Regions from separate parts of the Kitasatospora sp. NPDC048239 genome, predicted to be linked through region 1. Evidence: riboswitches for the same ligand, from Rfam matches in the RefSeq annotation. Region 1 holds a riboswitch; each other region holds the start of a gene.
The links. A riboswitch is a leader RNA that binds a small molecule or an ion and turns the genes downstream of it on or off. The one in region 1 is predicted to bind cobalamin.
Positions count from the first base shown of each region.

Region 2: linked by a shared signal. The riboswitch ahead of metE (5-methyltetrahydropteroyltriglutamate--homocysteine S-methyltransferase) and the one ahead of ACGFZP_RS17235 (prenyltransferase/squalene oxidase repeat-containing protein) in region 1 are both predicted to bind cobalamin.
Region 3: linked by a shared signal. The riboswitch ahead of ACGFZP_RS18640 (HoxN/HupN/NixA family nickel/cobalt transporter) and the one ahead of ACGFZP_RS17235 (prenyltransferase/squalene oxidase repeat-containing protein) in region 1 are both predicted to bind cobalamin.

Region 1 is NZ_JBICZP010000005.1:625,330-627,580, forward strand. Features, by position in the region: gene ACGFZP_RS17230 (ALF repeat-containing protein) at 1-442, opposite strand, end outside; cobalamin riboswitch at 670-830, shown strand; gene ACGFZP_RS17235 (prenyltransferase/squalene oxidase repeat-containing protein) at 934-2,251, shown strand, end outside.
Region 2 is NZ_JBICZP010000006.1:403,858-406,108, forward strand. Features, by position in the region: gene dhbA (2,3-dihydro-2,3-dihydroxybenzoate dehydrogenase) at 1-605, opposite strand, end outside; cobalamin riboswitch at 901-1,120, shown strand; gene metE (5-methyltetrahydropteroyltriglutamate--homocysteine S-methyltransferase) at 1,258-2,251, shown strand, end outside.
Region 3 is NZ_JBICZP010000006.1:225,081-227,331, reverse strand. Features, by position in the region: gene ACGFZP_RS18640 (HoxN/HupN/NixA family nickel/cobalt transporter) at 1-1,133, opposite strand, end outside; cobalamin riboswitch at 1,166-1,360, opposite strand; gene ACGFZP_RS18635 (ArsR/SmtB family transcription factor) at 1,456-1,857, shown strand; gene ACGFZP_RS18630 (SRPBCC family protein) at 1,929-2,251, opposite strand, start outside.

The DNA.
Region 1 (2,251 bases):
CGCGGGCCCTGGACCGGCCCGTCCTCAGGAACTCGACGACGTCCTGGTACGTGCCGTCGAGTGCGGCCTGCGCGGCCTTCCGGACGGCGGGACCGCCGGAGGCGAGCAGCCTGGAGACCTCGACCCGGTCGTCGTCCTGGCGCTGCCGGTCGAGTTCGGCCTCCAGGAAGTGCCGCAGCTCGGCGGCGGTGCCGTTGACCACCTTCTCGGCGGCGGCCCGAACGCCGGGCCCGGTCGCCGCGTCGGCCAGGATCCGCCGGATCTCGGCGCGGTCCCGCTCCTCCTGGGTCGCGTCGTGGTCCGTCGCGGTGCCGGTGGTCGTGTCCGGACCGGACACCCCGGCGGGCTTCGGCTGCTCGGAGGCCGAGGCGATCGTCGGGAACAGTACGGCGGGGGCGAGTGCAGCGGCGGCCAGGACGGCGGACACCTTGGGCAACTTCATCGAGCAAGACCTGCTTCTTGAGCGGTGGTCACGGGGAGAGTCCGTGCAACCCGTCAGCATAGATCTTTTCGTATGATCGTGATATCGACATTCTTTTGAGCCGCTGCGTCAACCTGGGCCTGTTTCGGGCGATTTGACCGGAAAAGTCCGACCCGGCCGAGGATGGCGGGCGTGCGCGGGCGCACGCCAGTGACCGCCCGTCGCACCGGGGAGGGACCACCGGGCGAAACGTTGACCGGCGATTGTGCGCCGTGGTCTGATGAAGCGTTTTTCCTCCTCGGCAGCAGGGGAAGCCGGTCCGAATCCGGCGCTGACCCGCAACCGTAGGCCTGGCCCCCGAGAGGGGCGCGGGCGAGCCGGAATGCCTGCGCCGAGGGTTGTCCAGCAACACGAGCGCCGTCGCGGACTGCGGTGCGACGGTGACGGCTGCCCCGGTACGGGCACGCCGTTCGCTGCGCACGGCCCCGCGTCGACCGACTGGGGAGTGTCCGGTGAAGGTCCGCAGCACCCGTACGAGCGGCAGAGACCGCCGCACCCTGTCCCTCGCAGCGGCCACCGCGTTCGCCGTGGCGGCGGGCAGCGCCGTCCTGCTCGGCCACCCCGGCTCCGCCGCCGCGCTCCCCTCGCCCCCGCCCCCGCCCTCGGCGGCCGGCACCCGGGCGCCGCACGCCGGCGCGCTCGTCCACTCCGCGCAGGCGGACGGCCGGACACCCGACCTCGCCAAGGGCTCCGGCTACCTCACCGACCCGGCCCGGCTGCTCGGCGGCCACTACTACGAGGCCTTCCCCGACTCCGGGTTCGCCGACTTCGGCCTCACCGTCGACGCGGCCTTCGCCCTCGCCGCCACCGGCACCGACGACCCGGCGCTGCGCCGGATCGCCGACTTCCTCGACGGGCGCGGCACGGACGGCAGCGGCCGCACCGCGGACGACTGGACGGGGATCGGCACCGAGTACGCGGGCGGCGGCTCGATCGGCAAGGAGGCGCTGCTGGCCGAGGTGGTCGGCCGGGACCCGCACCACTTCGGCGGACAGGACCTGATCGCCGCACTGGCGGGGACGGTCTGCGCCGCGCCCAGCACCGCACCCGACACCGCCTGCGCGGCGGCCGGCAACTACACCTACGCCACCTCGGTGTTCTCCCAGGCGCTCGGCGTCATGGCGCAGCTGCGGGCGGGGGAAACCGCGGCCGCCGCCGGCCCGGCCGGCTACCTGAAGAGCCTTCAGCACGCCGACGGTTCGTGGCCCAGCCTGATCCCCGCCACCGGGGACTCGGACGTGGACAGCACCGCGATGGCCGCGATGGCCCTCGCCCTGCTCGCCGACGACCCCGCGGCGCGGCAGGCGGTGGACCGGGCGGCGGCGTGGATCGCCGGCCGGCAGCTGGCCGACGGCGGCTTCCCCGGAGCGGCCGGGGACTCCACCAACTCCGCGGCCCTCGCCGTCCAGGGCCTGGGCCTGCGGGCCGCCTCGTACAGTGCGGAGATCGCCCGGGCCCGGGACTTCCTGACCGGGCAGCAGAACCCGGACGGCGGCTTCAACGTCGCGGCCGGGGGCCAGCAGGGCTCGGACGTCCGGGCCTCCACCCAGGCGCTGGGCGGTGCGGTCGGGACCTCCTTCGGGGCGCTGAGCCGCCCACTCGACGGGACCCAGCCGACCGGTTCGCCCTCGCCGACGGCCACGGGCTCTCCGACGGCCACGGGCTCGCCGACGGCCACGGGCTCTCCGACGGCCACGGGCTCTCCGACGGTGACTCCTTCGCCCACGGTGACCACGTCGCCCACCGCGACGGCGTCGCCCACGGAGACCA
Region 2 (2,251 bases), on a different contig from region 1:
TAGGTGGCCGGGTCGCCTTCGAGGACCCGGCGCTCGGCGTCGTCGTCGGTCCACAGCGCGCGCTGCATCGGGGTGTCGGTGGACCCGGGCGAGACCAGGTTGCAGCGCACACCGGAGGCGGCCAGTTCCAGGCCCAGGCAGCGCATGAACATCGTGGTGGCGGCCTTGGAGGCCGCGTAGGCGGCCATGTTCATCCGGGGGACGCCGGCGGCGTTGGAGCCGACGGTGACGATGCTGCCCCGGCCGCGCCCGGCCATCCGGCGCCCGACGGAGCGGCAGGTGTGGAAGACCCCGGTGGTGTTGACGGCGAAGGTGCGCTGCCAGTCCTCGTCGCTGGTGTCCAGGGCCGGTCCGGCGTGCAGCACGCCCGCGACGTTGACCAGGATGTCGAGCGGTCCGTGCTCACGCTCGGCCTGGTCCACCAGCCGCTCGACGGCTTCGGCGTCCGTGACGTCGAGGCGGTGGACCGAGGGCCCGGAGGGGGACAGGTCGCAGGCCACGACGCGGGCCCCGCGGTCGGTCAGCAGCCCGGCGACGGCGGCCCCGATGCCCTGGGCGGCGCCGGTGACCAGGGCGGTCCGGCCCTTGAACTCGTCGGTCGATATCGATGCCACGGGTCACCGCGCCTTCGTGGCGGCCGACTTGGCGGCGTCCCGGCCGGTGCGACGCGGTCTGGGGACGCGGCTGAAGGCGGGTGGCATGGACGTTCTCCCTGGGGTCGGAGCGCGGCGGCTGTCGGACAGGCTTGCGAGACAACGAGGTAAGGTTAGCCTAACCGCATCGAGGGGCTCCAGCGCCGCCCGGGACGCACCCGCGCGGCCGTCGTCGTGCCCGACGCCCCGGACCGCGCGGCCGTCCGGAATCCGGACCCGGTCGTGACGGGCGGGGCCCGCGGGCCCTAGGGTGGGAGGTGCAGTCGGTTCGCCGTGTCCTCCAGCCACGGCGTCGTAAGAGGGAACCCGGTGGGAATCCGGGACTGCCCCGCAGCGGTGAGTGGGAACGACCGCCGTCACATGCACTGGGCCCCGAGGGCCTGGGAAGCGACGGCCAGTAGGTGTCCGCCTGACTCAGGCGGACGTGCCGACGAGTCCGAAGACCTGCCACTGCCCGTGTGCACCCCGCACGCGGAGATCTCGGTGACCTCGTGGGCGGGTCGGCGGAGCGGGCGGGCACATCCTGGTGTCGCGCACCCACTGTCGTACCTTCACGTCCTCGTGCTCTCCCGGGATCGCAGCGCGACTCGCGAAGGAGAGTTCCGTGTCATCGAGTTCCACCACCGCTGCCGCCACCCCCTCCAGCACCCCGCAGGCCACCGTCCACGGCTATCCGCGGCAGGGCCCCAACCGGGAGCTGAAGAAGGCGATCGAGGGGTACTGGGCCGGCCGGGTCGGCGCCGAGGCCCTGCAGACCACCGCGGCACGGCTGCGCCGCGAAACCTGGCGGCGGCTCGCCGATTCCGGCGTCTCCGAGGTCCCCACCGGGGACTTCTCGCTCTACGACCACGTGCTGGACACCACCGTCGCCGTCGGTGCGATCCCGGCCCGGCACCGCGCGGCCGTCGACGCCGACCCGCTGGACGGCTACTTCGCCATGGCGCGCGGCACCCAGGAGGTGGCGCCGCTGGAGATGACCAAGTGGTTCGACACCAACTACCACTACCTGGTGCCCGAGTTGGGACCGGACACGGTCTTCGCCGCCAACCCGGCCAAGCCGGTCGGCGAACTGCGCGAGGCCCTCGGCCTCGGCCACACCGCCCGCCCAGTCCTGGTCGGCCCGCTGACCTACCTGCTGCTGGCCAAGCCCGCCCCCGGCGTCGCGGCCGACTTCCAGCCGGTCACCCTGCTGGACCGGCTGCTGCCCGTCTACGCCGAGCTCCTCGGCGAACTGCACGCCGCCGGAGCCGAATGGGTGCAGCTGGACGAGCCCGCCCTGGCCCAGGACCGCACCCCGGCCGAACTCAACGCCGCCGCCCGCGCCTACCGCGAGCTCGGGGCCCTGACCAGTCGGCCGAAGCTGCTGGTCGCCGGCTACTTCGACCGCCTCGGCGAGGCCCTCCCGGTGCTGGCCAAGGCCCCGATCGAGGGCCTCGCGCTGGACTTCACCGGCCCCGCCGCCGCCAACCTCGACGACCTCGCCGCGGTCGGCGGCCTGCCCGGCAAGCGCCTGATCGCCGGTGTGGTCGACGGCCGCAACATCTGGCTCAACGACCTGGAGAAGTCCCTCGCCACCCTCGGCACCCTGCTCGGGCTCG
Region 3 (2,251 bases), on a different contig from region 1:
TCCGTCGGAGCCGGGGCCTGGGCCCCCTCCGGGGACGGGGTCCAGCGCTGTTCGACCCTGGCCAGCCGCCAGTACGCGATCGCCGCTCCCCAGACCACCACGAAGAGGCCGACGAGCACGTAGCCGACGTTGTCCAGCGACAGCTCCGCGATCCACCCGCTGACCGGGTCGGTCAGATCCAGCTTCTCGTGCAGCACCCCGACCAGTTCGATGGTGCCGATGACGAAGGCCACCGCGATCGACAGCCCGGTGATGGTCAGGTTGTAGAACACCTTGCGCACCGGGTTGGAGAACGCCCACTGGTAGGCGAAGTTCATGAACGTCCCGTCCAGCGTGTCGAACAGGCTCATCCCCGCCGCGAACAGCAGCGGCAGGCAGACGATCGCGTACCAGGGCAGGCCCGCCGCCGCGCCGGAGCCGGCCATCACCATCAGCGTCACCTCGGTCGCGGTGTCGAAGCCGAGGCCGAGCACCATGCCCACCGGGAACATCTGGCCGGGCCGGGTGATCGAGCGGGTGGCCCGGTTCAGCACCCGGGCCAGGAAGCCGCGCGCGTTGAGGTGCTCCTCCAGCTCCGCCTCGTCGAACCGCCCGGCCCGCATCGACCGGAACACCTTCAGGATGCCCAGCAGGGCAACCAGGTTGAGCGCGCCGATCAGGTAGAGGAAGGCCCCGGAGGCGGTGGTGCCGACCACGCCGAGCCACTTGTGGGTGGCGGACTCGTCGTCCATCAGCGTGTTGGCCAGCTGGGCGCCGCCCGCCACCAGGGCGGCCATCAGGACCACCATCGAGGAGTGCCCGAGGGCGAACCAGAAGCCCACCGAGACGGGCCGCTTGCCGTCCGCCATCAGCTTGCGGGTGGTGTTGTCGATCACCGCGATGTGGTCGGCGTCGAAGGCGTGCCGCATGCCGAGCGTGTACGCGGTGACACCCAGGCCCACCCCGAAGACCTGGGTGCCGACCGCGTACTCCTGGGGGGCGACCAGGAAGACGAGCGTTCCGAAGGCCACCACGTGCATGGCCAGGATCACCCCCATGAGCCCTGCCGTGCGGATCGTGTCCTCCCGCCGCCAGCGGAAGGACGGCAGCACGGCGGACGGCGCCGGCACAGCGGCGGTTTCGGGCAGGGTCATCGTGGGATCACGCTCCAGCACCTCGTGGAATGACGTTCGTGAGATGCCGTGGCCGGTCTCCTGGCTTACGGGGCGTCCTTATCCGCCTTCCCAGGTGCGCGAGGCACCCAGTGGCGTCGTGGATACGGACGACTCCCCCCGATCACAGTGGCGAGGGCCGCTCCGGACTGGGGACCTCTGAAGGTCCGTCACCGGTCTTCCCGAGCACCACGGCGGGCAACACCGTAGGGCCCCCGCAAGCACCCTTGCAAGGCTGCGCACCTGCGCAGGTGTCCAGGATCACAGCCCGGCGGCCATCGGGGGCGGCTGCAAGAATGGGCCCATGCATCTCGTACCGGCCGACCGCGCGGGCCAGCGCACCATCGACGGGCACCGGGTCTGCGAGGCCATCGCCGCGATCGGCGACACCGCGCACGTCCGCTCCTGGGCCGAGCGGTTCTCCCTGCTCGCCGATCCCGGCCGGCTCGCCCTGCTGCTCGCCCTGCACCGGGCCGGCCCGCTCGCCGTCAGCGATCTGGCCGTGGCCACCGGGATGCGCGATCCGGCCGTCTCCCAGGCGCTGCGGCTGCTCCGCACGGCCGGCGCCGTCACCGGCGACAAGGACGGACGCGTGGTGCGCTACCGGCTCGTGGACGACACCATGCGCCCCCTGCTCGACGAGTGCGCCGCCGCCGAACACCACGAGCCCGTCATCGAGCAGCCCGGGCCGGCCGCCACGGGGTGACCCGTCCTCCGCCGCGCTCCCCGGGCGCCGTCCCTCCCGGGTGTGGACCAGGCCACTGAGCCGAACCGCCCTCAGCCCTCCCGGACCAGGCGTTCGAAGCGGCGCAGCGAACGGCCTGCCAGCGGCTCGGTGACGGGGTGGAGCGCGCGGCCGAGCAGGGCCGCGCCGGGCAGCCGGAACGCCCCGAGGAAGGCGAAGCGGGTGCCGTCCGGCTCGGGCCTCGCGGCCAGACCCCCGAGCAGGAAGCGGCTGCGCATCAGGCACCAGCCCGGCGCCTGCTCGACGTCGAAGCGGGCGCGCAGACGGGAGTGGCCGACCACCAGGGCCTGCCGGCGGCCCTGCGCCGGGCCCTCGCCGAGGCGGACCGACCGGATGTCGGGCAGCCAGCGCGGCA